Regions from separate parts of the Vibrio sp. ABH4_348 genome, predicted to be linked through region 4. Evidence: predicted binding sites of a transcription regulator. Region 4 holds the regulator's gene; each other region holds the start of a gene.
What was found. The regulator PurR, encoded in region 4, represses purine synthesis genes. The targets are predictions, from matches to a motif close to TNANGNAAACGTTTNCNTNA.
Positions count from the first base shown of each region.

Region 1: the regulator PurR is predicted to act here: its motif matches at 5,842-5,861, upstream of purM (phosphoribosylformylglycinamidine cyclo-ligase).
Region 2: the regulator PurR is predicted to act here: its motif matches at 4,944-4,963, upstream of folD (bifunctional methylenetetrahydrofolate dehydrogenase/methenyltetrahydrofolate cyclohydrolase FolD).
Region 3: the regulator PurR is predicted to act here: its motif matches at 5,154-5,173, upstream of ACXAFJ_RS07440 (inosine/guanosine kinase).

Region 1 is NZ_JBSWVW010000001.1:2,147,672-2,155,590, reverse strand. Features, by position in the region: gene purL (phosphoribosylformylglycinamidine synthase) at 1-3,470, shown strand, start outside; gene ACXAFJ_RS09950 (DUF4250 domain-containing protein) at 3,534-3,725, opposite strand; gene ACXAFJ_RS09945 (YaeP family protein) at 3,728-3,931, opposite strand; gene purN (phosphoribosylglycinamide formyltransferase) at 4,096-4,734, opposite strand; gene purM (phosphoribosylformylglycinamidine cyclo-ligase) at 4,734-5,777, opposite strand; gene ACXAFJ_RS09930 (TonB-dependent receptor domain-containing protein) at 6,306-7,919, opposite strand, start outside.
Region 2 is NZ_JBSWVW010000001.1:806,415-814,333, forward strand. Features, by position in the region: gene ileS (isoleucine--tRNA ligase) at 1-1,935, shown strand, start outside; gene ACXAFJ_RS03760 (methyl-accepting chemotaxis protein) at 2,017-3,756, opposite strand; gene folD (bifunctional methylenetetrahydrofolate dehydrogenase/methenyltetrahydrofolate cyclohydrolase FolD) at 4,009-4,866, opposite strand; gene ACXAFJ_RS03770 (hypothetical protein) at 5,886-6,071, shown strand; gene ACXAFJ_RS03775 (nucleoid-associated protein) at 7,155-7,919, shown strand, end outside.
Region 3 is NZ_JBSWVW010000001.1:1,657,389-1,665,307, reverse strand. Features, by position in the region: gene ACXAFJ_RS07475 (class I SAM-dependent methyltransferase) at 1-133, shown strand, start outside; gene ACXAFJ_RS07470 (DUF2878 domain-containing protein) at 133-633, shown strand; gene ACXAFJ_RS07465 (chalcone isomerase family protein) at 630-1,220, shown strand; gene ACXAFJ_RS07460 (DUF3833 domain-containing protein) at 1,248-1,790, shown strand; gene purB (adenylosuccinate lyase) at 1,822-3,192, opposite strand; gene hflD (high frequency lysogenization protein HflD) at 3,271-3,888, opposite strand; gene mnmA (tRNA 2-thiouridine(34) synthase MnmA) at 3,904-5,025, opposite strand; gene ACXAFJ_RS07440 (inosine/guanosine kinase) at 5,247-6,551, shown strand; gene ACXAFJ_RS07435 (H-NS family histone-like protein) at 6,596-7,003, opposite strand; lysine riboswitch at 7,403-7,580, shown strand; gene ACXAFJ_RS07430 (Na+/H+ antiporter NhaC family protein) at 7,687-7,919, shown strand, end outside.
Region 4 is NZ_JBSWVW010000001.1:907,501-915,419, reverse strand. Features, by position in the region: gene mukF (chromosome partition protein MukF) at 1-1,286, opposite strand, end outside; gene cmoM (tRNA uridine 5-oxyacetic acid(34) methyltransferase CmoM) at 1,320-2,108, opposite strand; gene elyC (envelope biogenesis factor ElyC) at 2,221-3,024, shown strand; gene purR (HTH-type transcriptional repressor PurR) at 3,264-4,268, shown strand; cyclic di-GMP riboswitch class I at 4,458-4,573, shown strand; gene ACXAFJ_RS04205 (TfoX/Sxy family DNA transformation protein) at 4,678-5,268, shown strand; gene ACXAFJ_RS04200 (TVP38/TMEM64 family protein) at 5,464-6,138, shown strand; gene ACXAFJ_RS04195 (putative signal transducing protein) at 6,149-6,460, shown strand; gene ACXAFJ_RS04190 (alpha/beta fold hydrolase) at 6,478-7,302, opposite strand; gene glgA (glycogen synthase GlgA) at 7,473-7,919, opposite strand, start outside.

The DNA.
Region 1 (7,919 bases), 1.2 Mb from region 4:
ACCTTGAAGCGGCGAGCGCGTTGTTCACGGTTGCAGAACCAGCGCCAGTGGCACAAGTGGATATTCTAGCGGGTGGCCGTAAAGCACTTGAAGAAGCTAACGTTTCTCTTGGTTTGGCTCTGGCAGAAGATGAAATTGATTACTTGGTTGAAAATTTCACCAAACTGGGCCGTAACCCAAATGACATCGAGCTAATGATGTTTGCTCAAGCAAACTCAGAGCACTGTCGTCACAAGATCTTCAATGCTGACTGGACAATCGATGGCGAGAAGCAAGACAAATCGCTATTCAAAATGATCAAAAACACGTTTGAAACGACACCTGACCACGTTTTGTCTGCATACAAAGACAACGCGGCAGTAATGACTGGTTCAAAAGTAGGTCGCTTCTTCCCGAATGCAGATTCTCGTCAATACGGTTACAACCACGAAGACGCTCACATCCTAATGAAGGTGGAGACACACAACCACCCGACAGCGATTTCTCCTTGGCCAGGTGCTTCTACCGGTTCTGGCGGTGAAATTCGTGATGAAGGCGCTACTGGTATTGGTGGCAAACCTAAAGCAGGTTTGGTTGGCTTTAGTGTTTCTAACCTACGCATCCCTAATCATGAACAGCCTTGGGAAACCGACTTCGGCAAGCCGGGTCGTATCGTAAGCGCGCTAGACATTATGCTTGAAGGACCACTAGGTGGTGCGGCATTCAATAATGAATTTGGTCGTCCAAACCTGTTGGGTTACTTCCGTACTTACGAAGAAAAAGTCACGTCCCATGCCGGTGAAGAAGTTCGTGGATACCACAAGCCGATCATGATTGCTGGTGGTATGGGTAACATTCGTGACGAACACGTTCAAAAGAAAGAAATTCCTGTTGGCGCTAAGCTAATCGTGCTTGGTGGTCCAGCAATGAACATCGGTCTTGGTGGTGGTGCGGCATCGTCAATGGCATCTGGCCAATCAGCAGAAGACTTAGATTTTGCTTCAGTTCAGCGTGAAAACCCAGAAATGGAACGTCGCTGTCAGGAAGTGATCGACCGTTGTTGGCAGCTCGGCGAAGACAACCCAATTGCCTTTATCCACGATGTAGGTGCGGGTGGTATTTCAAACGCATTGCCTGAGTTGGTTGATGATGGCGAACGCGGCGGTAAATTCCAGCTGCGCGACGTGCCAAATGATGAGCCAGGAATGAGCCCGCTTGAAATCTGGTGTAATGAATCGCAAGAGCGCTACGTAATAGCGGTTGCACCAGAGAATATGGAAGTATTTGATGCGATCTGTAAGCGTGAACGCGCTCCTTATGCGGTTGTGGGTGAAGCGACAGAAGAGCGTCATCTAACACTAGAAGACTCACACTTCGACAATACGCCAATCGACATGCCAATGGATATCTTGCTTGGCAAGCCACCTAAGATGAGTCGTGAAGCAACAACGCTTAAAGTCCACAGCCCAGCAATTGATCGCACAGATGTTGAAATCAACGAAGCGCTAGACCGCGTATTGCGATTGCCAACAGTTGCAGAGAAAACGTTCCTTATCACCATTGGTGACCGTTCGGTAACTGGATTGGTTGCCCGTGACCAAATGGTAGGCCCTTGGCAGGTTCCAGTTGCGAACTGTGCTGTTACTGCTGCAAGTTATGACACTTACCACGGTGAAGCGATGTCAATGGGTGAGCGCACGCCTGTTGCCCTGCTAGATTTCGGTGCTTCTGCTCGTTTGGCTGTGGGTGAAGCCATCACTAACATTGCAGCGACTGATATTGGTGACCTTAAGCACATTAAACTGTCTGCAAACTGGATGTCACCAGCGGGTCACCCGGGTGAAGATGCAGGTTTGTATGAAGCGGTGAAAGCAGTTGGTGAAGAGCTGTGTCCAGCGCTAGGGTTGACTATCCCTGTTGGTAAAGACTCGATGTCGATGAAGACCAAGTGGGAAGAAAACGGTGAAAACAAAGAAGTGACTTCTCCTTTGTCTTTGGTTATTACCGCATTTGCTCGTGTTGAAGACATTCGCAAAACGGTTACTCCGCAATTGCGTACCGATAAAGGTGATAGCAGCTTAGTCTTACTAGATTTGGGCAATGGTCAAAACCGTCTTGGCGCAACAGCTTTGGCCCAGGTTTATAAACAGCTTGGTGACAAGCCTGCTGACGTAGATAACGCAGAAACATTGAAGGGCTTCTTCAATGCAATTCAAGAGTTAGTGAAACAAGGCAAAGTGATCGCTTACCACGATAAAGGTGACGGTGGCTTGGTAGTTACACTAGCTGAGATGGCGTTTGCGGGTCACTGTGGCGTGCAAGCAGATATTGCTGAGCTAGGCGAAGATGCTCTTGCTGCGCTATTTAACGAAGAGTTAGGTGCGGTTATCCAAGTTGCGGATGAAGACCTAGACGCTGTAGCTGATGTTCTTGCTGCACAAGGTCTAGCTGCTCATTCACATGTTATTGGTAAAGTGACGGACTCAGACAACTTTGTCGTGAAATCTGGTGAGCAAACCTTGGTAGAGCGTTCTCGCACAGAGCTTCGTACTATCTGGGCTGAAACGACACACCGTATGCAAGCTCTGCGTGATAACCCTGCATGTGCTGACCAAGAATTTGAAGCGAAGAAAGACAACAGCGACCCGGGTATCAATGTTGCTCTAAGCTACGATGTGCACGAAGACGTAGCCGCGCCATTTATTGCAACGGGCGCTCGTCCTAAGATGGCAATTTTGCGTGAGCAAGGTGTCAACTCTCACGTAGAAATGGCAGCAGCATTTGACCGTGCGGGCTTTGAATCATTTGATGTCCACATGAGCGACGTTCTTTCTGGACGAGTGACTTTGGAAGAGTTTAAAGGCTTGGTAGCTTGTGGCGGCTTCTCTTACGGTGATGTATTGGGTGCTGGCGAAGGTTGGGCTAAATCAGTCCTGTTTAATGCACAAGCACGTGAGCAGTTTGAACAGTTCTTTACGCGCCAAGATACTTTCTCTCTAGGTGTATGTAACGGCTGTCAAATGATGTCGAACTTGAAAGACCTTATTCCAGGTGCGGCACACTGGTCTCGCTTTGTAACTAATGTTTCTGAACGTTTTGAAGCGCGTTTCAGTACAGTGGAAGTTCAAAAGACTAACTCTGTATTCTTTGCTGGCATGGAAGGTTCACGTATGCCAATCGCCGTATCACACGGTGAAGGTCGCGCGGAATTCCGCAATGCGGATCACCTAGCGGCAGTTGAAGCCTCTGGTACGGTTGCGCTTCGTTACGTTGATAACTTTGGTTCAGTTACAGAGAACTACCCAAGCAACCCGAACGGTTCGCCTAACGGTATTACTTCTCTAACTTCTGAAGATGGTCGTGCAACAATCATGATGCCACACCCAGAGCGAGTGTTCCGTACGGTAGCGAACTCATGGTACCCAGATTCATGGGGCGAGAACAGTGCGTGGATGCGTATGTTCCAAAACGCTCGTAAGAATCTAGGCTAAAACACCTAGCACTGCTATGAAAAAACCGCTCAGTTGAGCGGTTTTTTTGGCTTTAATTTGGTGCTATCGGAACTGACCAACTTCCGGCATAAATTCAAAGCCAGATTTGGCGAGCTTTTCCACCAAAGCCTCTTGATCGATATCGTAGTATTTCACTAGTTGAATAAGGTCTCCGGAAAAATCATCTCTGAGCTTCATATTAACGATGCTCAGTAGCATGTTGGGGTCCATACTAGCAAAATTCGCGAGATTCATTTTTAGTCCTCAAAATCAGAAATAAACAAATTTGCAGCGGCAAAAGCAGCTTTATCACGAACCTTATTTGGAAGTGACTCGTCAGCTGCGATTTCATTTAACGCCTTGAGTGCGCAGCTTACCGCTTTGGGAACGTATGCTTGATCGCCGCTTCCAATCATGGCGTACATTTCACGTACTTTTTCACAGCATTCGTAAACTAACATGGCAAAACCTCTTAAATAACAACTGTTCTCAATATAACGTTTGTGGCACGTGAACTCAAAAGGCGAAGTTGAGGTAAATCAAAAGCACTAGAAACTATTTACTGTGATGATCAAAAAAGCGCCGAGTCGGCGCTTTTGGTATCCACATTTCTCAATGAGGCTGATTATTTGTCGGCGTAGCCATGCATGCCAAGTTCTTGGTCATCTAACCACGCTTTGCCATTTTTCATAACTAATCGGCCATCAACTAACCACTTTACTACCAAAGGGTAAATGCGATGTTCTTGAGCTTGAACTCGCTCAGTCAGTGTATCTACCGTATCTTCATCAAAGATTGGCACTTTGGCCTGTAGAATTACCGGGCCACCATCAAGTTGCTCAGTGACGAAGTGAACACTAGTACCGTGCTCTTCATCTCCGGCATGGATAGCGCGTTGATAGGTGTTTAGTCCAGGGTACTTTGGCAACAAAGAAGGGTGAATGTTAATCATACGACCCATGTAGTGACGAACAAATTCGCCACTTAGGATGCGCATATAACCTGCCAAAACAATCACATCTGGTTGATACTCATCGATTTGACGCATTAGCTCATGGTCAAATGCATCACGAGTATCAAAAGATTTTGGATCGAGAAAGTGAGCTGCTGCTCCAGCGTTTTTCGCACGTTCCAAGGCGTAAACACCATCTTTGTTTGAGAATACCGCAGTTACCTTTCCGGTGGTAATTTCGGATTCACATTGGTCGATGATGGCTTGGAGGTTTGAGCCGTTCCCTGAAACTAGAACAACAATATTTTTCATTATGAGTTTATCTCTACTTGCTCTTCACCGGCGTTAGCTTGTGCGATTTCACCAATAACCCAAGCGTTTTCGCCTTCATTATTTAGAAGAGCAACAGCGGCTTCGGCTTGATCTTTTGGTAGGGCAATCACCAAACCAACACCACAGTTGAAGGTGCGATACATTTCGTGGGTGTCGACGTTACCTTTCTCTTGCAACCAAGTAAAGATCTCTGGCCACTGCCAGCTGTTTCCATCAACAACCGCTTTAGTCCCTTCAGGTAGAACGCGAGGGATGTTTTCCCAAAAACCGCCACCTGTGATGTGAGAAATCGCGTGAATATCATGTTCAGCAATCAGTTTAAGTGCTGATTTGATGTAAATCTTAGTAGGCTCTAGAAGGTGTTCGCAGATAGTGCGCTCACCAAGCTTTTCATTTTTATCTGCGTTAGAAACTTCTAAAATTTTGCGGATAAGTGAGTAGCCATTTGAGTGTGGGCCACTTGAACCAACGGCAATCAGAGCATCACCGGCAGCGACTTTGGTTCCGTCGATAACTTGAGCTTTCTCAACAACACCCACACAGAAGCCTGCAACGTCGTAATCGTCGCCTTCATACATGCCCGGCATTTCAGCAGTTTCACCACCAATTAGCGCACAACCAGCTTGTACACAGCCGTCAGCAATACCAGAAACAACGTCTGCTGCTGTATCGACGTCTAACTTACCCGTTGCATAGTAATCTAGGAAGAATAGTGGCTCAGCACCTTGAACGATCAAATCGTTCACACACATAGCTACTAGATCAATACCAATAGTGTCATGCTTTTTCATGTCTAGTGCTAAACGCAGCTTGGTTCCCACGCCATCGGTACCAGATACCAACAAAGGCTCTTTGTACTTGGTAGGTAGTTCACACAAAGCACCAAAACCGCCAATACCACCCATTACTTCAGGGCGACGAGTACGTTTCACAGCACCTTTAATACGATCTACTAGGGCATTGCCTGCATCAATATCAACACCAGCGTCTTTGTAGCTCAATGATTGGTTGTTACCGCTCACGGGAGAATCCTCGATTACTTAGTTAGGACAAAAATCGGCGCTATTCTATCAGTGACTCAAGTCAAAGAGCAAACGTTTGCGCAAGTTTTATGGTTTGCCAGATTGTCACGAGATTTGAACGAGACATTCTGTGAGAGAAATGAAAATTTGGGATTGAGATTGGGTGAACTAAGCAACAGAAGAACGAGGTGCAGTGTAGTCGAAAAATGAACTAACGGCACTATACCCAAGTAACTTCAAGATGCAGAATTCAGAGCTACATATTCTGGTTCAGTTCAAGGAAGAGAACGCAGCGGAATGACGAGTCCTTTCCAAGTTCTTTGACGAAGAAATGAGACAGAATATGAGCTCCCAAGGGCGAGTTTAACTAGGCTTCATACTGCGTTATTGATTCTTGATGTAGAGCGACTAGATCTGCAAATCAATGCCTTGTCTGAAGCCTAGTTAATTCTCGCTGAACCTCGCATCTTGAGGTCACTTGGGTATATAAATGGGCTCAACCTTGATTGCCGAGCCCATGTGGATTACTTAAAACTTGTAAGAAGCACTTAGTTTAATGTTTCTGCCTGGTTCAAAGTCTTCCATATCGACTTTACCCCAACTCACAAAACCACTGGTTGAAGCGTGGGAGTAGTATGTCTCATCAAATATGTTATCGATACCGAAGATTAAGTTAAGGCTATCTGCGATTAGCCAATTCGCTTGAATATCGTGAACATTGTAAGACGGTTTCGTTTTACCCGACAAAACGTTGTCTTCTTCTAAGACAAACTGTGAGTTCCACTCGATGGTGAGATCGACCGTTTCAAAATCGTAGCTGCTTGAGAAATTGATAGAATCGCCAATTGAAGCCGAGCGGAAATACGGCTGGTTGGTGGTTGCCATTTCTTTCGGGTATTCAACATCGGTTCTTGAATACGAGAGAGAGGTAAATAGCCCTTTCCAAGTGATATTGGTACTTACTTCAAAACCGTCATAGGCCATTTCGCCTGCGTTAAAGGTTTCCCCATTTTGATAAAGAACTTTGTCTTCTAGTTCTGTTTTGAAGAAGTTCACTTGCGCAGCAGCTTTGAGTTCAGAATTAGAATGGTCATTGTGCAGTCTAAAACCAACTTCAGAGTTGAGGCCTTTCTCTGGTTTTAAGTCATTTGCGTCATTGGCAGCGCAGTATGCCATAGCTTCACAGAGGCTAGGATTTTTGAACAACTCACGTGTGCTGGCGTAGAGATTTAGAAAATCTGTTGGAGATATTTGACCAGCTAGTGCCATCGACAGATTTTTTTCGTGTCGTTCATTTCGCGTATATTGCTCTCGATGATATTGGTCGTATCTCAAACCTGGGGTCAAAGATGCAAAGTCACCAAATGCGATGGTATCTTCGAAGTAGACAGCTTCGGTCGATAGCTTTTCTTCACGCGCTGCAGCTGAACCGATTTTTTGAGATGTACTTTGAATATTGAACTCAGCACCCGATACAAATGTGTGGTTCAGAGACCATAGCTGTTGTTTTTCTTGCCAAAGTAATGACGCACCAATGTTTTCTATCTCGCCATCTACCAAGAATTTACGGGTGTCTGGCCATTTAGAAAACTTGCTTTCATCGCGTTCTAAATCCGCTAAGTTGTAGTAAGTTGTGACTTTAACAATACGTGCCGCATTGGAATCATACTCGTAGTTTAAAGTCGCAGTGGAACGAGAGTAGTCGACAGGAGCCACTTCTTTAAGACCATTTTGGTTGTTATAGGCCACTCCCATATCAGGTCGGTATGCATAATCGCCTTGGTCTACATAGTGATCATAACTGAGATCAAATCTATGTTTTTCATTAGCTTGCCAACCGAATTTCACTAACCCGTTAGAAACATCACCATCGAATCCGTATTTTTCTTCACCAAAACCATCTTTATGATTATCTCGGCTAAAGGTGTGCACATAGGCCAGTGCATCAATTGTTTCTGAGAGTTGACCAAAGGCCGTGATTGAGCCGTTTAGGTATCTATTGCTTCCTGCTCCCGCGCTAATTATTGCACCAAAATTTTGATCATAATCGAGTAAATCCTGCGCTTCTTTGGTTTCAAATCGGACAGAACCACCCACTCCGCCACTGGTGACAGAGTTTGCTCCAACTTGAATATCTACTGA
Region 2 (7,919 bases), 100 kb from region 4:
TCTGATACGCCAATTATTTACCGCTCGGTACCGTCTTGGTACATCGAGGTCACTAAGGTTCGCGACAACCTAGTGAAAAACAACCGCCAAATCAATTGGGTTCCAGGTCATATCCAAGAAGGCCGAATGGGCAAATGGCTAGAGAATGCGATTGACTGGGCTGTATCTCGTGACCGTTACTGGGGTACACCGCTTCCAATCTGGATCAACGATGTGACTGGCAATGCGGAATGTATTGGTTCAGTCGCTGAGCTGAAAGCACTATCTGGTGTTGAAGTATCAGATCTACACCGTGACTTCGTTGATGAACTGACCTTTACCAAAGAAGGTGAAGAGGGTGTTTATCGCCGTATTCCTGAAGTCTTTGACTGTTGGTTCGAGTCTGGCTCAATGCCTTACGCCCAGCAGCACTACCCATTTGAAAACAAAGAGAAGTTTGAGAAGAACTTCCCAGCTGCCTTTATTGCAGAAGGCGTTGACCAAACTCGTGGTTGGTTCTACACACTGCAAGTATTGAGTGAGTGTTTGTTCGGCAAGCCTGCCTTTAACAACGTTATCGTGAACGGTATCGTGATGGCGGAAGACGGCAAGAAGATGTCTAAGCGCCTTAAGAACTACACGGCACCAGACATCCTGATGGAGCAATACGGTGCAGATGCACTGCGTCTTTACTTGATCAATTCAGGTCTAGTAAAAGCCGAAGAGCAGCGCTTTGCGGACTCCGGCGTTCAAGAAATGGTGCGTCAGGTATTGCTGCCTTGGTACAACGGCTTCAAATTCTTGCAGACTTACGCTGACATCGACGATTGGAAGTGCGACCAAGGCCCGGGTGAAAACAACATCCTTGACCAATGGATCGTATCTCGCCTAGAGACATTGAAAGAAAAAGTGAACCGCGAGATGCAAGCTTACCGGCTGTACAACGTGGTACCACCGTTGTTTGACTTCCTAGAGCAGTTAACCAACTGGTACATCCGCTTGAACCGCTCGCGCTTCTGGCAAACAGAAATGACGCAAGATAAGCAAGAAGCGTTCGCAACATTGCATTACTGCTTGTCGACCTTCTCTAAGTTAATGGCACCGTTTGCGCCGTTCTTGTCTGAGCACGTTTACCAAGGTTTGGCTAAGTACTCAGCGCAAGACGACCAACCAATCTCGGTTCACCTATGTGATTACCCGAAACCGGATGAAAGCAAGCGTAAGGCTGCACTAGAATCCAGCGTAGAGCGTTTCCAACACCTGGTAACTATGGGTCGACAGAAGCGTAATGACATTAAGATCAAGTTGAAGACGCCACTGCGTCGCGCGACTGTACTTCACAAAGATCCTGAAGTGTTGGAAGACGTGAAAGTGCTTGCGGATTACATCGCAACTGAGCTTAATATTAAAGAAGTGAACTTCAGTACTCAGGAGCAGGATTTCATCTACCTAAGTGCCAAAGCTAACTTCCCAGTGCTTGGCAAAAAGCTTGGTAAACGCATGAAGCACTTTGCAGGCTTGATCCAGAAAATGACTGAAGCTCAACTTGAAGAGCTACAAGACCGCGGACAAATTGAGTTGGATGGTGTGGTATTTACCGATCAAGAGATTGTTATTTACCGCGCGGCGAAAGAGGGCGTAAACGCAGTTTCTAACCGTTACATTTCCATGGAGTTTGATTCTGAACTCGATGAGTCTTTGATTGCTGAAGGTACAGTTCGCGAAGTGGTAAACCGCATCCAAAAGCAGCGTAAGACGCAAGGTTTAGAAGTCACAGACCGTATCAACCTTGAGCTAGCTGCAGGTGAGCCTCTAGCCGGATGGATCAAACAGCACCAAGATTACCTAACCAGTGAAACGCTAACGACAACTATCTCGTTTGACTTAGCGGAAGGTGAAGGTGAAGCATATAAAATTGATGAGCATACGTTGAACGTTAAGCTGACCGTTGCTTAATTACCTTAAGTAAGGTGAATAAAAAGCGCCCCAACATAGGTTGGGGCGTTTTTGTTTGTAACGTTTTGTCGGTAGACCAAGTTATTTGAGCTTAAATTTTCCCATCATATCTTCAAGATGATCCGAGGTGTCATCGATATCTATGCTGATCTTCGCCGCTTGGTCGGCATTGGTGTTCAGTTCGTTCACCATGTCTTGAATTGCCACCATATTCCGGCTCACTTCTTCGGTGACTTGGCTTTGTTGCTCAGCAGCCGTTGCCACTTGAGCATTTAAGTCATTTATCTCCAAGACTGAGTCCGTCACTTGCTCTAGCGAATCCATTACACGGTGTGTGTTTTCTGCAGTCTGCTCGCAACTGTTTCGCGTAGTGTCCATTGCACTTACAACGCTCTGAGTTGTACTGTTCAACTGTTCCAACATTTGGTTGATTTGAGAGGTGCTATCTTGAGTTCTTGCGGCAAGCGCACGAACTTCATCAGCAACCACAGCAAAGCCTCTACCTTGTTCACCGGCGCGCGCCGCTTCAATTGCAGCGTTCAGGGCCAACAGATTGGTTTGCTCGGCAATATCACCAATCACTTGCAATACCGAGCTGATTTTTTGCGTATCAGCGTTCATGTCATTGATGGACCTAGACATGGCTGCAACTTCATCAACCAAAGCAGAAACGCTTGAAACGGCTTGGGTAACAATCGCTTTTGACTCATTAGCCGCGCTGGTGGTTTTATCAGTCAGTTGAGCCGCATCTGTTGCACTTTGCGCAATTGAGCTGGAGGTGGCGTTCATTTCGTCAATCGCGGTGATCGCCATTTCAGTTTCGCTGGTATGTTTAACCAGCGTTGATTGGTTGTTTTGAGTTTGCGATTTCAGCTCTTTACAGGCGTCGCCAATGTGCTTTGAAGAGTCACCGACCTCAATAAACATTGCTTGCAGGTTAGCAATAAATTGGTTGATGGATTGGCTAATTTGACCAATCTCGTCTTGCGAGCGAACTTCGAGGCGCTGAGTTAGGTCACCGTTGCCTTGTGAAAGGTCAGCAATAACGAGTTTAAGCTTCTCAAGCGGTTTAAACGCAACGTGTAACATTGCGATACTGATGGCAATAATAACTAACCCGCAAACCACCAAAACAAGTGTGATTGATTGGTTAAGCGAATCGGTCATTTCTTCAATGTGGTCATAATCGATATAGCCGGTGAGTTGCCAGGTTCTATCTCCCAACGCAACAGGGCGTGAAATCGCTGATAGGTTGCCATCTTGCTTGTTGGAATAGAGAACTACCCCACTTTCAGAAATAAGCTCTAAGTAACTACCCGACACTTGATAAAGTGACAGCAAGTCCTTTAGCGTTGTCAAATCGAGTACAAAAAAATCAACTGAGTCATCCATCCTCTTTAATGAAATTAGCATCCGTGGCTTGCCGTCTACAACCTCTACCGGGCTAATCGATGGTGTTTCAGTTTGTTGATTGGCCAGTTCAATATAGGCTTCACCACCATCAATGCCGAGGTTGCCATTTTCGTTAAACGCATAGCCATTGACCACTTTTACTATTTCATCAAATTGGGTTTTTTCTTTGGTCTCGGCAATGTCCATCATGGTGAAGTTTAGACTGCGTACTAGCCCAATCAGATTATCCAACTCGGACTTAAGGTTTTGATTCGCCAGATCGATATTGTGTCGAATATTTTGGGATTCACTGGACTCAATGTAGCGGCTGACTACTTGATTCACACTGACGTAAGAGGCTGCAATCGTAATTGCAATGATGGAAACAATAAGTAGAACAATTTTGTATTTGAACGAGAGTAACTTCATACCATGCACATCCATAAGCAACGTTCAGTCACCTTCGACTGAGTATCTGTGGCGAATATCCGACGAGAGACTAACCCGAAGGTAATATTTTTATCGATAACTATAACGTGCTTGTTTTGTCTTAAACAAGAGATTTGATGCTAACCTGTTGAAAATTAATGATTGCTAGAGTGTTTTTTGAACAAGTGTCTCTCAACAAATGGCAACAAAAAGGGAGCCATTGAGGCTCCCTTGACACAAAACGTTTTGACTTTACTTGGTGTGGTATTGTTCACACGCCATCAGAGTGTTTTCAATTAGCGAAGCGACGGTCATCGGGCCAACACCTCCAGGTACTGGAGTAATAAGGCTGGCGTTACCGCGTGCCACGTCGTATTCCACATCGCCAACCAACTTACCAGACTCAAGACGGTTGATACCCACATCGATTACCACAGCACCTTCCTTAATCCATTCACCAGGAATGAAATTCGGTTTACCTACGGCAACAACTAGCAGATCAGCTTGGCGTACATGACCTTCTAAATCTTTAGTGAAGCGGTGGCATGTGGTTGTCGTACAGCCACCAAGAAGCAGCTCCAGAGTCATCGGGCGGCCAACAATATTGGAAGCGCCAACGATCACCGCGTGTTTGCCATGTAAAGGCACGTTGTAACGCTCAAGCAGCGTCATAATACCTTTTGGGGTGCAAGAACGTAGCTTTGGAATACGCTGTGCCAAGCGGCCTACGTTGTATGGATGGAATCCATCCACGTCTTTTTCAGGAATAATACGTTCCAGAACCACAGTGCTATCGATACCTGCAGGCAACGGCAATTGGACTAGGATGCCATCGATTTCTTGATCATTGTTGAGCTCATCAATCAGAGCCAGCAGCTCTTCTTGCGAGGTGTTAGCAGGCATGTCATAAGACTTAGAAACAAAACCCACCTCGTCACAAGCGCGACGTTTACTGCCGACATAAACCTGAGACGCTGGGTCTTCACCAACCAGCACTACCGCAAGTCCGGGAGCACGTAAACCAGCTTCAAGCCTAGCTTTTACTCGCGCCGCGACTTCTGAGCGAACAGTTTGAGAAATAAGGGTTCCATCGATGTTTTGAGCAGACATGACTTTCCTTTAATGTAAGAAAATTAGATAGCGTTGGAAATTGTTGCGCATTGTCGCAAAAAAATCACTGAACATCTATAAGCAAACGTTTGCTTTGTGTTTTTATTGAGCATGGTGAGGAGGGGTGAGCTTTTTTTGCTCATTCAGATCAGAATGTTATAGAAACCCGTTGATTTAGGCCGAGCAACTCGTATAATCCTTTCCCTGTAGCGCGCCCTTAGCTCAGCTGGATAGAGTACAACTAACCCCCTAAAGGTTACCACTTTATCTAAAATGCTTATTGTGCTGAGGTCTTGCTAGATGGTAAGATTACCACATGGAATTAATGTGCTTACTACTAAGTTTTATCACTTACCACATGGGAGATAATGTGGTAAGTTCAAATTAAGTCCCCTTAGCTCAGCTGGATAGAGCACGTGCCTTTAACCGAGGAGCCTGTATTTGGAAACATATACAGTGCAGAGGGTGAATTCAAGGGAACCTCAGCGCGTAATGGCGGTGGCAATCTTGAGCCAAGCTCTACAAGCGTGTAGAGAAGGTGCAGAGACTAGATGATGCAATGCGATCTCATTGCGTAATACATCACTAGCGCCCTCCACCCCAACAGATAATGCTGTGGGTGATGATATAGTCCAGACTACAAACATCATATGATGGCAGTGAAAACTGTAGTGGTACGCTAAGCATGTGGTCGCAGGTTCGAATCCTGCAGGGGACGCCATACATGTAAAGACGCAGCATTGGTAAATGCTGCGTCTTTTTTGTTTCTGATCTCTTCCGAAAAAAAACATCGACTTTATGTCGTTGATACTTTATTCGCCCATCTACTTTGTTTTTTACCAATGCCCCCAAATCCAAGCTCGGACAGACTGGAAAGAGTCTAAATGCTGTCTTCTCAAGCTCACATTCAAAATCGCTTAGTAAAATAGACCTAACAATAGTTGTTAAATATCTTCACATGGCAAGAAACATACAAGCTAAGTAAGTCATTTATATTTCAATAAGATAACGTCGTTAGTTTGGTTGAGGATACAGAAGAAAATGCCAAGCTTACTAATAAAGTGGTGTCAGTTCTTGATTATCCTGATGGTTGTATCTCAATTCGTTATGGACATCGTGAACTTAACTTCAAGACCTTTGATAAACTCGAAAAAGTTTACCAAGCTCGAATCGTCGACTACAAACTATTGGATAAAGTATTTTAAATTGCAAAACAAAAACAGGATGAATTTGAGCAAAATCAGCTTAGAGAAAGAAGTAAAAGATCTTCAAAGTGGACAGCCCCAAAAACGAGCAGTTGAAGTACAGCTAAGGACACGAAATCCGGTACTCGTTGAATCAAAGAATAGCAAAGCGAGCCAATCGAAAAATAGTTAGCCATGAACGATTGCATAATATGCTAATAGGATTGTGATATACCCTGACAATAGTGCCAGTGGCTGGCATAACTGATTGTCCGGTTTAAGGTAGGAATAAACAGAACAAAACAAAAAAATGGCTACGATAGGCAAAAGAAACCAAAAATCAACAAACATAGTCACCACTAAAAAAAGCCGCACAAACACGGCTGTCAACTTAAGGAGTCAAACTCAAATTAGGTTTTACATAGGAAACTGGAAAAGCTTAGTATGGAAGGAGGTTTCTTGTTGGGCCTAGATCACAATATGCAACAACATTCCTATTTTTTTGCTAAGGTGTGACTTAGTTCTTCTCGTTGTATTCCTGACAATTTTCCTGATTCTATCAAAAGCATTTCGAGGTGTTGAAACCGACACAAGTAGGTCACTGTTACCCCTTGGCACACACCCGCTCTACGTAAATTAGGTACGAAATTTGATTGAATTAGTGGTGAGCTTGTAAACTCGTTCAAACCTGAAACAATCTCGACTAAGTCACTGTGTTATATCTAGCAATTTGGCTAGCTCTACAATGTCAATAAAGTGATTCATCACTACCTCAGTAATTTATACTGATAATAGTGTAGTTTACATGTCAGCCAGTACTTTAGTTCTAGCTAAATTAAATAGTTAGAACAGAACTTTTTAAAATGGGATTGGTAACTTTGTAGCCTCGAAAGTTATTACAGGTAAAGTATTGAGTGAGAGTGGTTTAAACTCCAGCTGCCTGCCGATGGAAGAGCAAACAGTCTATTACCTGTATAGTGAACGACTGTTTCATTGTGGCTTTGTGAAGAACATCTTCAATAACGTCGGTAGCCGTTTGAATCATTGTAAAAAAAAGGCTATCTCGATTACAATATTCGTAAATAATAAGCGTCAGAATGCATAATGGAATCAGAACTATTAAATCTCGTTATTACGTCGATTAAACGTGGTAATGATAATCAAGCAGTAGCCAAGACTAGAGCACATGAGAATGATGTTTCGGTGTTGTCAGATGCGATAAAGGAAAAGCTAACCTCAATTTTTCAAACTACAGGCCTTCGTCTGGGTCGCTTTAACACAGAGCCGCGTCGCCCGAACTTTGCGAGTACTCTCGAAGAGTACTTTAGCCCAGAGGGTTATAGATTTTCTAACTTTCAGAAATTTGCTTCAACTTTGGGAGCAGATTTAGCCGCGGAGTTGAACAGAGGCCAAGCACAAAAAGCAAAAGACGGCTTTCTTCTCACTTACTATTACTCGATGACTCAGTTTGATGATGACACTGAAGAAGAGCTCACTGACTATTTTTTGGGAGTAATCTTCTTACATCGATTGGATGGCGTGGATATTGATCCTGTTCGCCTTGACTTAGAGGATATTGAGCAAATTAACCTTGATTCACTAAATCTAGGTGCTCGTATTGACATAGAGCAGTACTTGAATGAGCAATTGGATACGGCTCTCAAACCGATCGCGTTTAAAATTGGTCGAGGTTCTGACGTAAGAGTTTACTTCCAAGAATTTGTTGGTTGTAGTGAACCTAGTAACTCTAAGTTAGATAGCCAGAATTTACTCGAAGCAATTGAAATGACGTGTAGTCGTTTGGAGTACGATGAGGATCAGAAACGAACTGCATCTGAGTATGCAGAGAACTATAGCTTGATGATATTG
Region 3 (7,919 bases), 750 kb from region 4:
GCACCATTTATCACAACTGGGTTACGACGAACGGTTCGTTCGTATGTGGCGCTACTACCTGTGTTATTGCGAAGGTGGTTTTCGAGCACAGTCAATCAGTACTGTCCAAATGACCTTTAGGCGTGGTGAATAATGGGTACCTTGTTGTTCGTATCAATTTGGTTTCAGTCATTGTGGTTTTTGGCCGTTATTGGGCAGAACAACTGGGCATGGCTCTTAGCTCCTTTGGTCTTGGCAACTTTGATTTTGAATCAAATCAAGTCGCCTTTGCCAGTGGCCCGACTTACTGCGTTAATGATAATCGGGATAGCAATAGATTCGCTGAACACAGTGATTGGCTTGTTTGACTTTGGGTCGACCTTTATGCCGGTATGGCTCATCATGTTATGGGTCATATTCAGCTGGTATACCTATTATCTCTATCCCACGCTGAAAAAATTTGCAGCGAAGTATGTGATTACTGCTTTCGCTATCTCTGGACCATTTTCTTATTTCGCAGGATATACGTTTAACGCGGTAAGTCTTCCATACGGTACCGGAATGACAATGGCGATTCTCGCTCTTCAATGGGCCGCCGTTGGCTATTTCGTTCACAAGGTGATGTTCCGTTCACGTGAGGTGGTGTACTCATGAACAAATTACTATCTCAGAAGAAGAGTAATCCCTGGGCTTTGGCAAAGCGTAAGTTCCTAGCTTTGCTGACTTGTGCTGTCTCTTTTAGTGTTTTGGCAAACACGGTAGATGATTCTAGCGCTAATGTATCGGTTGATTGGCAGGCTTGGCCGGTAGTAGGAGAAGCAAAGCTGAAAGTTCTCTTTTTCAATGTGTATCAATCGACTCTGCTAACGCCTGATGGACGTTATAAGGAAGGGGAAGACGTGTCTCCTCACCCTTTAACGCTCAGTATTCAGTACCAAAGAGATATTACCGGTGAACAACTGCTCAATGCGACCGCAGAACAATGGCAGAAGCTCGGTTTCAGCGACACCGATGATTGGATAACCACTTTGGCTAAAGTTTTTCCAGATGTTCGTGACGGGGATGTTTTGGCCTATCGAACCACCGGCTCAAATGGTTACTTCTACTTCCGGCCGACGGGCGAAGAATTTCAGCGAATTGCTGAAGTTAACGATGAACAATTGAATGATGCGTTTCTCTCTATATGGCTTGCTCAGAATAGCCAGTATCCAAAGTTAAGACGTCAACTAATAGGCAATTAAGCCACCTCTCTTTAATTGGAAATTATTATGTTTAAATTTCACAGAATATGGATTCTGGGGATCGCTTTGTCTTTTATTGCAGGGTGTTCCGCTGATTTATCGGATTACCAGGAGAGCAGTCCAGACTTTGAACTGTTTGAATATTTTGAAGGTGACAGCACTGCATGGGGCATGGTGCAAGACTATTCGGGCAAGCAAACACGACGCTTTGAAGTTATTCTCAAAGGCACAGTAGAGGGAAATGTTCTTACGTTGGAAGAAGACTTTGTTTTTGATGATGACGAAGAAGACCGAAGAGTGTGGGTGATCACCCGTCAATCGGATGGTCAATACACGGGCACTGCGGGAGACATAATTGGTGAGGCCACAGGACAGGTGGTTGGTAATGCACTTCGTTGGAAATACGATCTTGAATTACAACTTGATAGCGGCCCGATTGTGGTCACGCTAGATGATTGGCTTTATCGACAAGATCAAAATCATGTGTTTAATTTAACCAGCATCAAGAAGTTTGGGGTTGAAGTAGGCACCATTACTATCTTTTTTCAAAAACAAAAGGCCTCGGAATGAGGCCTTTTGGTGCAAACTTTAACTCTTCAAATTAAAGAGAGTCAGTCAGTTCAATCGCCTGACCGATGTAGTTGGCTGGAGTCATTTGCTTGAGACGAGCTTTTTCATCTTCAGGCAACTCTAGTCCATCGATGAAGTTACGCATTGCTTCACCATCTACACGTTTACCGCGAGTTAACTCTTTCAGTTTCTCATATGGCTTCTCGATACCGTAACGACGCATAACCGTTTGTACAGGCTCAGCAAGTACTTCCCAGTTTTGGTCAAGTTCAGCAAGAAGAGCTTCACGGTTTACTTCTAGCTTACTAATACCTTTTAGTGTTGAAGTATAAGCAATAATTGCGTAGCCGACACCAACACCAAGATTACGGAGTACTGTTGAGTCAGTCAGGTCACGCTGCCAGCGTGAAACTGGTAATTTCTGCGCTAGGTGCGCAAGTACTGCGTTAGAAAGACCCAGGTTACCTTCCGAGTTTTCAAAGTCGATTGGGTTAACCTTGTGCGGCATAGTTGAAGAGCCGATTTCACCAGCAATGGTTTTTTGCTTGAAATGACCTAGGGCGATATAACCCCAAACGTCGCGGTCGAAGTCGATTAAGATCGTATTGAATCGTGCAATCGCATCGAATAGTTCAGCAATGTAATCGTGTGGTTCGATTTGAGTCGTGAACGGGTTCCAAGTAACACCCAAAGATTCAGTGATAAATTCTTCACTGAATTTGTGCCAATCTAGAGTAGGGTAGGCAGATAAGTGGGCATTGTAGTTACCGACTGCACCATTGATCTTGCCTAGAATTTCAACGTTTTCGATCTGCTTGTATTGACGTTCCATGCGGTACGCCACGTTTGCCATTTCTTTACCCATAGTAGATGGAGAAGCTGGCTGACCGTGAGTACGTGATAGCAATGGAATATCACGGTATTCTTTTGCAAGTTCACTGACGGCATCAATGATGTTGCGAATTTCAGGCAGAATCACGTTGTCACGTGCATCTTTTAACATTAACGCATGAGACGTATTGTTGATGTCTTCTGAAGTACATGCGAAATGGATAAACTCATTAACCGCATCAAGTTCAGCTACGCCTGCCACTTTTTCTTTCAGGAAATACTCGACAGCTTTTACGTCGTGGTTGGTGGTGCGTTCAATTTCTTTGATTCGCGCCGCATCTTCTTCAGAGAAGTTAGCAGCAAGTTCATCAAGGAATTGGTTAGCTTCAGCACTGAATGCAGGAACTTCTGCGATCTCAGGTGTAGCTGAAAGCTTCTGTAACCAACGGATTTCAACGATTGTGCGGTACTTAAGCAAACCGTACTCACTGAAGATATCGCGCAACGCAATCGTTTTACTGCCGTAGCGGCCATCTACTGGTGAAACAGCAGTCAAAGCTGACAGTTCCATGTTTTTCTCCTGAATAGTGTTTCTGAAATGGGTGTGATTAATGAGAAAGAGCCCATGTCAAACATGAGCTCATTTTTCTTAAAGTCGGGCTAGTAATAGTTTCGCTTGTTCAGTCATGCCTTTACGACCGAAAACCAAGTGGCGTCGTTTGCCGCCCACTTGTCGCCAAAGCACCGCGCAACGCATACCAGAAAGAAGTAATGCGCGAACTTTCTGCTGAACGCTAGATTGTTGAAGAACGGTTGGAGTACCTGTGACCTGGATCCTTGGTCCAATCGGACTGATTACGTCGAGATACACGCTAGCGATATTACTGAGCATTTGTTCGTCTAGTAGTTCGAAATGGTCAGTTTGTCTCGACAACATTTGAATGCGATCACCGAGTTGTGACATAGCATCCGGGCGACCCGCGAGTTTTCGTTCTAACGCCATCAAACTGATAATGTAACGAGTCAATTCACTCCCGTTTGCACTGCCGTCAATTCCATCGACCAAGCATTGCAATCCGTGTTTGATGTTCTCTTCAGAGCCAAACACGTCTACGGTGCTAGCAGGTTGGATATTCAATATGGCTTTTAGTGAAGTTTCTAATAGTTGCTCATCGCAAGTTCCATTTTTGGCCACTTGCTGAACTAAAGAAACCGCTTGGCAAATTCCTGCAAAAGCTATCGTACGATCATATTGAGTGTGCGCCACTTAAGTCTTCCTCTACTAAATACGCTTTTCAATGATACCGCCACCAAGGCAAACTTCGCCTTGATAGAATACAGCTGACTGACCCGGTGTCACTGCCACTTGAGGTTCGTCGAAGACCACTTTGATTGTGCTGTCGTTTTCAGGAATGATGGTACAAGGTACATCTTGCTGACGATAGCGAGTTTTCACGGTGCATTTAATCGTTTCTGTGACTGTTTCTCGATCTACCCAATGTAACTGGGAGGCGACCAATCCATTTGATTTGAGTAATGGGTGGTCGGCACCTTGCACCGCAATAAGGACATTGCGTTTCAAATCTTTATCGGCCACGTACCAAGGTTGCTCATTACCACCGCCGCCTTTTTGGCCACCAATGTGTAGACCTTTGCGTTGGCCTAGGGTGTGATACATCAGACCTTGATGTTGTCCTAGAACTTCACCTTCCGGGGTTTCAATGTTACCAGGTTGAGCGGGAAGGTAGCGAGAAAGGAAATCAGTGAATTTACGCTCACCAATAAAACAGATACCCGTGGAATCTTTCTTCTTCGCGGTTATCAACCCTTGTTCTTCGGCAATCTTTCGTACTTCAGGTTTTTCTAGTTCACCAACAGGAAACAGACTACGAGCCACTTGGTCATGACTTAACGTATATAAGAAGTAGCTTTGATCTTTGTTTCCGTCCAAGCCGCGTAACATCTCAGGCTTTTCACCATTGGCTGGGAATGAACGACGCACGTAGTGGCCCATGGCGATGTAGTCTGCTTCGAGCACTTCATCTGCAAACTCTAAGAACGCTTTAAACTTGATTTCTTTGTTGCAAAGAATATCGGGGTTGGGCGTTCTTCCCGATTTATATTCAGCAAGGAAATATTCGAACACGTTATCCCAATATTCCGCGGCAAAGTTGATGGTATGAAGATGAATACCGAGTTTATCGCACACAGCTTGCGCATCGGCTAAATCCTCTGCTGCAGTGCAGTATTCTTCATTGTCGTCCTCTTCCCAGTTTTTCATAAACAAGCCTTCTACTTGATAGCCTTGTTGTTGTAACAAGTAAGCAGATACAGAAGAGTCGACGCCACCGGACATACCTACAATGACTTTCTTAGTGCTGTTTATTGAATGGTTTTCAGACATCTCATTTACCACGAAGTTTAACTGGTCGCAGATTCTAGCAGAAAGCAATGAGGTTAGACAGGTCTCACAGAATGAATCCTGCTCAATTAATCCGCCTTTTGTTTTGTTGTTCCCACTCAAGAAATTATTAGGGCAAACGTTTGCTATAATTTTAGCCATTGATGCTCGATTTGGGTCAAGCTACAATCGCGCGCTTTGTCATACACAACTCCGTACTGCTGATGAAATTTCCGGGTAAACGCAAGTCCAAACACTACTTTCCAGTTGATTCTCGTGACCCCTTGGTCACCGCACAGAATGAAATGGGAGAACGAGAAACCATACACGTGATTGGTATCGATCAAACTTTGGTGGACATTGAAGCTAAAGTAGAAAACTCGGTCATCGAGCAATACCAGTTAAGTCGCGGACACTCTTTGGAAATCAGTGACGATCAAGCTGAGGCCCTATACAACCAATTAAAGAAAGAAGACTTAGTTCATGAAGAGCATGCCGGCGGAACTATTGGTAATACGCTTCACAACTATTCTGTGTTGGCAGACGACAAATCCATCTTATTAGGTGTGATGAATCAACAAATTAAGATTGGTAGTTATGGTTACCGCTATTTGTGTAATACCTCAAGCCGTGTCGATCTGGACTATTTGCAGGCAGTAGATGGTGCGATAGGTCGCTGCTTTGCACTTATTTCGGAAGACGGCGAGCGAACAATGGCGATCAACGCCGGTCACATGAACCAACTGAGACCGAATAGTATTCCAGAGTCTATTTTTGAAAATGCATCAGCATTAGTTCTGTCTTCTTACTTGGTTCGTTGCAAAGAATCAGATCCGATGCCGCAAGCCGTATATCAAGCCATAGAGTACGCGAAAGCCGCGGATGTACCGGTTGTGTTGACCACAGGTACTAAGTTTGTAATTGAGCAAGACCCTGAGTTTTGGAAAAACTTCATTCGCGACCATGTGTCTGTACTTGCTATGAATGAAGAAGAAGCATGTGCTTTGACTGGAGAAGATGATCCACTTACCGCTGCCGATATTGCCCTTGAATGGACCGATTTGGTCTTGTGTACCGCCGGGCCTGCAGGTTTATTTATCGCTGGTTACACCGAGGAAAGTGGTAAGCGAGAAACATCGAGACCTTTACTACCGGGTAAAATTGCAGAATTTAATCGCTTTGAGTTTAGCCGTCCGATGTTGAAAGACAAATGTCTAACCCCAATGAAAGTGTATTCTCATATTGCTCCGTATATGGGTGGTCCAGAAAAAATTAAAAATACTATCGGTGCTGGAGATGCTGCTTTATCTGCATTGCTGCACGATATGTCCGCCAATAAATATCACAAAGTGAAAGTACCAAATTCGAGCAAGCATAAGTTCGAATACTTAACTTATTCCTCGTTCTCGCAGGTTTGTAAATACGCAAACAGAGTGAGTTACGAAGTATTGGTACAGCATTCTCCACGTTTGTCTGGCGCTTTACCTGAACGGGAAGATAGCCTGGAAGAAGCCTATTGGGAAAGATAAAAAAAGCCCTTCATTTGAAGGGCTTTTTTTTAACTATTTTGAGATTAAATCAAAAAGTCTTCCAGAGATTTGCCTGAGTCAAGCTGAGTTTGGATCGCTGATGGGGTACGGCCTTGGCCAGTCCAAGTTTTCTCGTTGCCGTTTTGATCTTGGTATTTGTATTTAGCAGGGCGTGGAGCGCGCTTAGATTTTGTCTTAGTTTTAGTTTCACCGCTTAATGCAGTAATTAATGCATCTACGTCGATACCTTCTGCAGAAATTTGCTCAGCAATTTCTGCTAATTTGGCTTCTTGTGCTGCACGAGCTTCACGTTCAGCTTCTTCTGCTTCTTTTCTTTCTGCTACAACAGTACTGAATTTATCTAGCGCTTCTTCTAGTTGCTCTAAGGTTAATTCACGTGCTAGTGCGCGCAGGCTACGAATATTCAAAAGGGTTTTAGTCAGATCCGACATGCTGCTTCCTTAAATTTAAATGGCGACTAATTAATAATATTGAAAACAATATAAATCAATATCTTGTCAATGTGCAAACAAATTCCAAATAATAATAGCCATTGAAATTAGATTGTCCAATTAATTCTGTCACTAAATATCAAAATATATCGATTAGATTGAATATATAAAGAATACTGGCTGTTCGAATTATTTGTTTAGGCTAAGTCTATTTTCCGAAGTTGCGTATTTCATTGGTGGCATATGTTCTCAAACTATAGATTGAGATTATATGGTAGATACTGGCTGTCGTGACGGTTTATCTGTTGATGATAGTTTTGTTGATGGTATAATTCACTGACTTTATGCGTAAATGTTGAGATATTGTTTCAATTTTAACGAGTTGTACATGTTTCAATGTCACGCGGTAGAGGTGCAATGTAGAAGAGTCGCTTACATTGGGGTGATGCCAATGAATGTAAGTAAAAGGCTGCTTTGCCGAAGTTAATGAGCTGATATCAAGGCCGTTAGCTGGGGTTAGTTCGAATAGGGCTAACACTGCCATAGTTTATTAATACTATGGAGCGCTACTGTGGGCAGTAGGGAAAACATTCGTTTTCCTTTCACTAGCTTTTTGCTTTCTGATTTAAACTTCAGTTTCTACAGTAGATCTCCAATAACACATAAAATGGTTTTTGAAGATCATGAATTTACTTGATTTTGCGGCATCGCCGCTGTCGGTGTTACCACCGATTATTGCTTTAGCCCTGGCGATTTTGACACGGAAAGTTTTGTTGTCTTTGGGTGTAGGTGTGGTTTTAGGCGCCTTGTTACTAAACGATTTCCAACTTCTTAACAGTGCGAGTTATATCGGTAGCAAAGTGAAAGGGGTGGTTTTTGAAGACGGCGGCCTAAATAGCTGGAACATGAGCATTGT
Region 4 (7,919 bases):
GCCTGCCAATCGGGTTGAATGGCGGCATAATCGGACTCTGAATAGCCTAATCGAACCGCTTGGTCGACTAGGATGCGTGCTAAATCAAAATGGAGAGCATAAGGGTGAGTAGCCAAATAATCTCGCAACACTTCACTGAGATCGATTGGCATATTTTGCTCTTTATGCGCTTTCAATAAATGACCAATTCGACTGGAAAGCTCGTCGTTCACTTTTTCGATCTCTTGATACTCAACTTCCGCCGGTGCAAATCCGGTGACTTCATCATTGCGCAGTACCAATGTTTCATCTCTTAGATCGGCCAATTTCTCAGCATCGGCAAAGGTAAGTAACCAGGGCGCATCGAAATAGTCCTTTAGCGACTGTCGTAAGCGACTACTAAATGCGCGATTCTTGTCCATATCAATGGCGGTACGAATGAACTTGTGAACATGTCGGTCATAGCCGATCCACAAATCTATCGCTTGCTGGCCCCAGTTAATGATGCGATCCAGCTTCATTTGCAAACCAAATAAGGTCTCACCAATAAAGTCCAATTCTTCGCGATCTTGAACCTGCTCTTGGATATCGAGTATTTGGGTTTGCATTTCATTACCCGCCGCTTGCAACGTGTCTTGCAATTCGCGAAGTGTCGAAGAGGTTTCTGTCAGCAGCTTTTCACAATTATTGATTGCCTCACGCCAATCTTTATTCAGCAGTTCAGCGATTTCTTGTTTAACGGATTGCTGTTGTTCATCCATAACTCGCTGGTTTAGGTCAATTTGATCAAATATTTCACCGACCGAGTAACGCAGCACGCCGTAGACTTTGTTTTTCCAGAAGCTGAGATCACCACCTTTTTTGGCAGCGGACACCACTTTGGCCATTTCGTCTGCCACCACTGACAGCTGAATCGACAACTTTAGCTTTGAAAACTCGCGATGTCGCACGTAATAGTCACTGATACCAACTGCCAAAGGAGATAGTCGATAAATACTCGCCCCATCGGTGACTTCGCTGGTAAACCGGCTCAACAAACGTTGTTGAACCAAATCATTAATCGCATTGTTTGCCCGAAAGGCTGACGTACTACCAGTGTCAGGGAATAAGTCGCTGACAATGGCAAACGCATCATGAAGCTCACCTTCTCCAAGCTCTTCGTCATATCGTTCTTGGCTTAAGACAGAAAGCGCAATGACAAATGCCAGTCTTTCTGTGGAGAGGTTGAGAGAAAAGTCGTGCTGTTTTACCCAACCGACTAACTCGTCTAAGGATTGCTCCATGAGCGCAGTTGTTTGTTCACTCATGTTGTTACCTAGCTTTTGCACACTTCAAAGACGTTAAGTGTGTAAGGGTTTTCTTGCTGTCACGTGAATGTATCGCCCCATTGAACGATAGGGTTCTTGACGGCAGAAGTTGGTCTCTAGTTCCAAGACTTGCTCTGGACTATAATCGCCCATGTATTCTTGGTTGCCAATGTAATCGCTGAAACAGCGAATACCGGTTTTCTCAATAATTTCACAACCCGTTGCTTCAACCCATTTATATACATCTTCTGGCCAAAGGCCTTGTTTAGGCTGTAACTTAAAGCGCTTTCTGTGTGGCATTCCTTGCAAAACATGCGGAATATTGCCACACACCACATTTTTATAAACCAATCCATGTTGGTTGTAGAACATCACTGATGCAAACCCGCCCGGTTTAACGTAATCGAGTACTTGTTCCAACACGGATTTGGGGTCTTCCAACCACTCCATGACGGCGTGAAACAAGACTAAGTCATATCGCTCAGTTACCTTGTCTGACAAAGTTTGGATAGCAGAATGAATTAGCCGATACTGATCACTCAACCCATTTTTTGCAATCTCCGCTTCCGCCAACTTAAGCATTTCAGAAGAAAGATCACACAGTGTAATTTGATGGCCTAGTGTAGCGATTTTCTGAGACACTTGAGCCAAGCCACCGCCTGCATCTAGTACGTTCAAGCTTGATGTTGACGCTTTTAATGTATCGAGAACTCGGCTAATATCTTGCCAAACAACCACTTGCCGAATCTCACCTTTGTCAGACCCGTAGATGTTTTTTGCAAATTTGTGGGCAATGTCGTCGAAATTGCGGTCTTCTGTCACAGGTGCTGCGCTATCATGGTTCGGATTCCGCTATTCTGTCATAAGCGCTTCAGGAATAAAGCGCCTTCGACTTTTTTTACATTCAATTGATGTTTTTTCGGGCTAATTGATTATGTTTGAGCTGAAAAAAGTAGTGTCAGCATTACTTATGCCGTTACCGGCCATGCTTATCATTGGTTTTTTCGGGCTGATGTTAATCATGTTCACCACTCGCCAGAAAACGGGCTGTATGGTGGTATTGTTATCTTTTGTCGGTATTTTTCTTATCGCATTCCAACCCGTTTCATCTCGACTTCTTATGCCGCTCGAAAGACAGTATTCGGCGTTTTTTCCCGTTGATGAACCGATCGATTTTGTGATGGTATTAGGGAGTGGCCATGTGGTCGACGACGACATCCCCCCCACTTCTGAGCTCAGTCGAACTGGTTTGATGCGACTAACAGAAGGCATACGAATTCTGCGCATGTACCCCGGTGCAAAACTAATCTTGTCTGGTTATGCGGCAGGCTCTGAAGTAAGTAATGCACGAATGATGGCCAAAGTTGCACTGGCACTTGGCGTATCAAAATCCGACATTATCTTACTCGAGACAGCCAAAGATACCTGGGAAGAAGCCCGCCAAGCTGCTGCATTTGTCTTGCAAAAGCGTTTAGTGGTGGTAACGTCGGCAAGTCACATGAAACGTGCCCTGCTCGAATTCAACTCGGCTGGTCTTGACCCGTATGCGGCGCCAACCAATTTTCTGGCACAAAAGAATATCGATGCGCCATGGGAAAAGTACACCCCAAAAGGTAAGTATTTAGAGCAGACAGAAAGATACTGGCACGAAACATTGGGTCGAATCTGGCAGCAACTGCGAAACTGGGCATCAAGCTACGAAGAAGTGGTGATTGAAGCATCGGAATCCAAAGTTTAAAAAGCCAAACGATTGCATTTATAAAGTGCATTACTTCACCCGTGCAATCTATTGCCAGCGTTTCGATTAATGTCTAAAATCGTTCAAAATTGCGAATAATTGACGCTAAATTCGAGAAAACCGCTGAAAACAGCGGTTTTCTTGTTTCATTAAGACCTTTAACACCCATTGCAATCGCATTCACTCTGCTGCGATCGGTGTATTATTAGAGTAAAGGCATAACACAACAGGACCAACCTATGGCTACCATCAAAGACGTGGCTCGTTTAGCCGGCGTTTCAACGACCACTGTGTCACACGTAATCAACAAGACTCGTTTTGTCGCGGACGCGACCCAAGAGAAGGTGATGGAAGCCGTTAAAGAACTCAACTACGCGCCGAGTGCAGTTGCACGCAGTCTGAAATGCAATTCTACACGTACTATCGGCATGCTAGTCACACAGTCGACTAACCCATTTTTCTCAGAAGTCATCGACGGAGTAGAAAGTTATTGTTATCGCCAAGGTTACACTCTGATTTTGTGTAACACCGGCCGTATCTATGAAAAACAACGTGATTACATCCGTATGCTCGCTGAAAAACGCGTGGATGGCATGTTAGTCATGTGTTCTGATTTAACTCAGGAACTATCTGAAATGTTAGATCGCCAATCAGACATCCCGAAGGTGGTGATGGATTGGGGACCAGAAAGTTCACATGCGGACAAAATCATAGATAATTCAGAAGAAGGCGGCTATCTAGCGACAAAATATCTCATCGACAGTGGCCATAAGGACATTGCGTGTTTAAGTGGCTATTTTGAAACCGCAGCGTGTAAAGAACGTATTGCCGGTTTTAAACGCGCAATGAATGAAGCCAATTTGACTGTTGAAGATGATTGGATTTTGGAAGGCAATTTCGAATGTGATACTGCCGTATTAGCAGCCGACAAAATTATTGCCATGGATAAAAAGCCAACCGCAATTTTTTGCTTCAATGACACTATGGCACTTGGCTTGATGAGCCGCCTGCAACAAAAAGGCGTGAAGGTCCCAGACGATATTTCTGTGATTGGTTACGACAATATCGAACTGGCCGAGTACTTTTCACCGCCTTTGACCACCATACACCAACCCAAACGTCGTGTGGGTAAAAATGCATTTGAAATCTTATTGGAACGCATCAAAGATCGCGCTCATGAAAAACGAGTCTTCGAAATGCAACCTGAAATTGTGGTTCGTGACACCGTTAAACGCTTGAAATAGGCGCCTTAGCATACAAGTGTAAAAGTGCGAGTTTTTAGGCAATTTTATGCACAAAGTGAGAGACAGACAGGCATTAATAGCAAGACCGACTGATGAGCATAAAATATATTGTGACTGCAATCACAAATGCATCACGGTAGTGTGATAATTACCCAAAATTTTATTTTATCCTTTAATCACTGATTTCCGCCACGCACAGGGCAAACCATTCGAAAGGATGGGACGCAAAGCTTCCGGCCTGAATCTGTGAAGAAGTATGACTGCAGTATGTGTCTTCAACATAGAAAGGTAGCGGGGTTGCCGATGGTAAAAATGCAGATTGTTTACATCCAGTTGACATTCATTTTGCATCGATTTGCTAATCTCTCGGACCTGATTGGTGGCATAGCTAGAACCGAGAAACTACAGCATGGATAAACCAATACTCAAAGACTCAATGAGACTATTCGAACAGTTTGGAACTGTTAAGTCTCGTTCAATGTTCGGTGGATTTGGCATTTTTGTAAACGAAGTTATGTTTGCACTTGTCGTTAACAATAAACTCCATATTCGAGCAGATAATTCAACTACCAAGCAATTTAAACAACTTGATCTGGAACCGTACGTGTACAAAAAACGTGGATTCCCTGTGGTCACTAAGTACTTTGCAGTCCCTCAGCAATGGCTTGATTCTGAAGAGCAACTGCTGGTTGTCGCTAAAGAGGCATTGGAATCAGCCCGCCAGGAAAAGCAAGAGCAGAAACAAGCCAAACCAAACCGTCTTAAAGACCTCCCTAATTTGCGTTTAGCGACTGAAAGAATGCTGAAAAAAGCGGGAATTGAAACGGTAGAACAGCTCGAAAACGCTGGGTCTGTAGAGGCGTTTCGCTCAATTCAAGAGACTCACTCCTCGGAGGTCAGTGTCGAACTGCTGTGGGCCCTAGAAGGTGCCATATTGGGGCAACACTGGTCTGTTATACCGCAAGAACGACGCGACGAACTCAGTCATCAAGTCAACTAAGTCCCATGACTTAAGTATTCTTTGTTGAAGACCACCAATCGGTGGTCTTTTTGTTTTCACGGCAAATAGAGTGAAACTATGAAAATTAAACAGAATTTTTCTTGAGGATTTTCGGTCTTATTTTATGGTTAGATAAGAGCTACTTGTAAAGTAAGTTCAAGCCAGCGTGTGTTATGTAAGTTGTTTGAGAGAACTATGAATAAAAAACTGATCGTCGCTTTATTGCTAGTCATTGCCATTGTCGTGTTATCAACACAGTTTGGCCATTTGTTTACGTTGGAAAATGCCAAGCAATACCATCAGGATTTTAGCCAAACCATCCAGAACAACTTCTGGCAGTCTGCGGCTATCTACTTCACCGTCTACATTTTAATTACAGCGCTTTCGATTCCTGGAGCAGCAGTTGTCACATTATTAGGCGCGGCTCTTTTTGGCTTTACCTCTAGTCTTGTTTTGGTTTCTTTTGCCAGTACCATTGGCGCAACGATTGCGTTTTGGAGCAGTCGTTATCTACTGCGCGATTGGGTGCAAAATCGCTTCGGCTCTAAGCTGGAAACCATTAATCAAGGTATCGAAAAAGATGGTAGCTTTTACCTGTTTTCATTGCGTCTTATTCCTGTCTTTCCGTTTTTCGCGATTAACTTGCTGATGGGATTAACGCCAATTAAGACATCTAAGTTCTATTTGGTTAGTCAGCTTGGTATGTTGCCTGGCACTGCGGTATACCTCAATGCGGGCACTCAACTCGCGCAAATCGATTCGTTGTCCGGTATTGTCTCTCCAGCGGTTATCGCCTCTTTTGTACTTTTGGGCGTTTTCCCGATTTTAAGTAAATGGGTTATGGACAAGCTTCGCCCACAAGCCAATTAATTTGTCTTGTATGGATTTAAAAGTATTCTCGAGCACCTTCCCCACCGAGTGCTACATTGTGCAAGGCTTACTTCAATCTGCAGGTATTGACTGCCAGGTTCGTGGTGATGGTATTAGTAGTATTTATGGTGAAGTACCGATCTCTGAAGATACTGCGGTCACTGTCGTGATTGAACGGTTATCAGATCAACAACACGCTCTTAAGCTCATTAGTGAATATGAATCGGCGAAACATCGACCATCATGGAAATGTGCCAAGTGCTTGGAAGACAATGATGGGGCGTTTGATTTTTGCTGGCAATGCGGTAAAGCGGCTAGCTGATGGGTAGTTTGCAGTCATCAAATCGTTAGGTCTGTTTTCCTTGTATTTCGGTCGATAAACGCGATGCTCTGTTGGTTAAATTCTTCAGGCTTCTCAACATTACAGACATGGCCACAGTCAGTAATTTCGTATAACTCACTCATTTGGTGTCGGTTCACCATGTCACGCACCGGGGTAAGAAACATATAATCGCGATCTCCCATGACATAGAGTGTCGGAATGGCGATAGGTTTTTCTCTGAAATACCGCATCAATGGATTGACATCAAACGCCATAGAAAACCAACGTTTAAATTCTTTCTGGCACAGCTTTTTGGCTTCGCGAATAAAGAGGTGTCGAGACTCACGTTGATTTTTTTGCGGCATGACGATGAAAGCGAACAATCGATACAACCACATGTATGGAATGATGTGCTTACCTAAGTTTCCGACATGCGCCAAAAATTGAGAACGAATATCTAACCGCGTAACCGCACCACCCAACACCATAGTCTTAACACGTTGTGGTGCGATTTCCGCTAAATTTCTAACAATGATGGTCCCTAAAGACATACCAACAAAATGAGCTCGAGTGATTTTTAAATAGTCGAGAACCTGCAAGATATCATCGGATACGGTTTTAAATGTGTAGCGATTTTGCATCAAATCAGCAAGCAGTTGATTCGATTTGCCATGTCCTCTCAGATCAACCAAGAGCACATTAAAACGTTCTTTATACGCTTTAAGCTGTTTAAACCAAATAGACGAGCTACCACCAGCACCATGTATAAAAACCACCCACTCTTGGCTTTGTGGGTGTGTATAGGTGCGATGAAAAAGTAATGAAGGGTTTGCGGTGCTCACAACAACTCTCTGCGAACTAAATCTTAGTTCAAGTATATACCCAAGTTGCTTCAAGAAGCGAGGTTCAACAAGTATTGACGCTTGTCAGCCAAGGCCAAAGTTTAAAGTTCATCCCAGTCATCAAGAATCGGCAACGTTCTACTAAAGACCGTCACCGCTCTTGTTATCGACTATCCGCTAAGGGCACTGCTATACAAGTTCGTATACTGTAGGGCGGATTGTTCCCAGCTAAAATCTTGTGTCATTCCACGCCTTTGTATCTGTTCAATATTTTCATGCTCTTGTTCAAAGAGTAGTGTCACTCTGAGCAATGTTAACAACAAGGCTTGTGGACTCGGCTCTTCGAACGAAAATCCAGTTCCATTATCAGCATCCCCAAAATAGTCAGACACGGTATCTTTGAGCCCCCCTACCGCTCTGACAATTGGGGTCGTACCATACGCCAAGCTGTATATTTGATTTAGACCACAAGGCTCAAACTCAGAAGGCATTAGAAAGAAGTCACTACCTGCTTCCACTAAATGAGCCAATCTTTCGTCATAAGCTTCAATAAACTGCAATGATTTCGGGAAACGTTCAGCCAGTTGTCGCAGCTGACTGGCAATCACCGGGTCGCC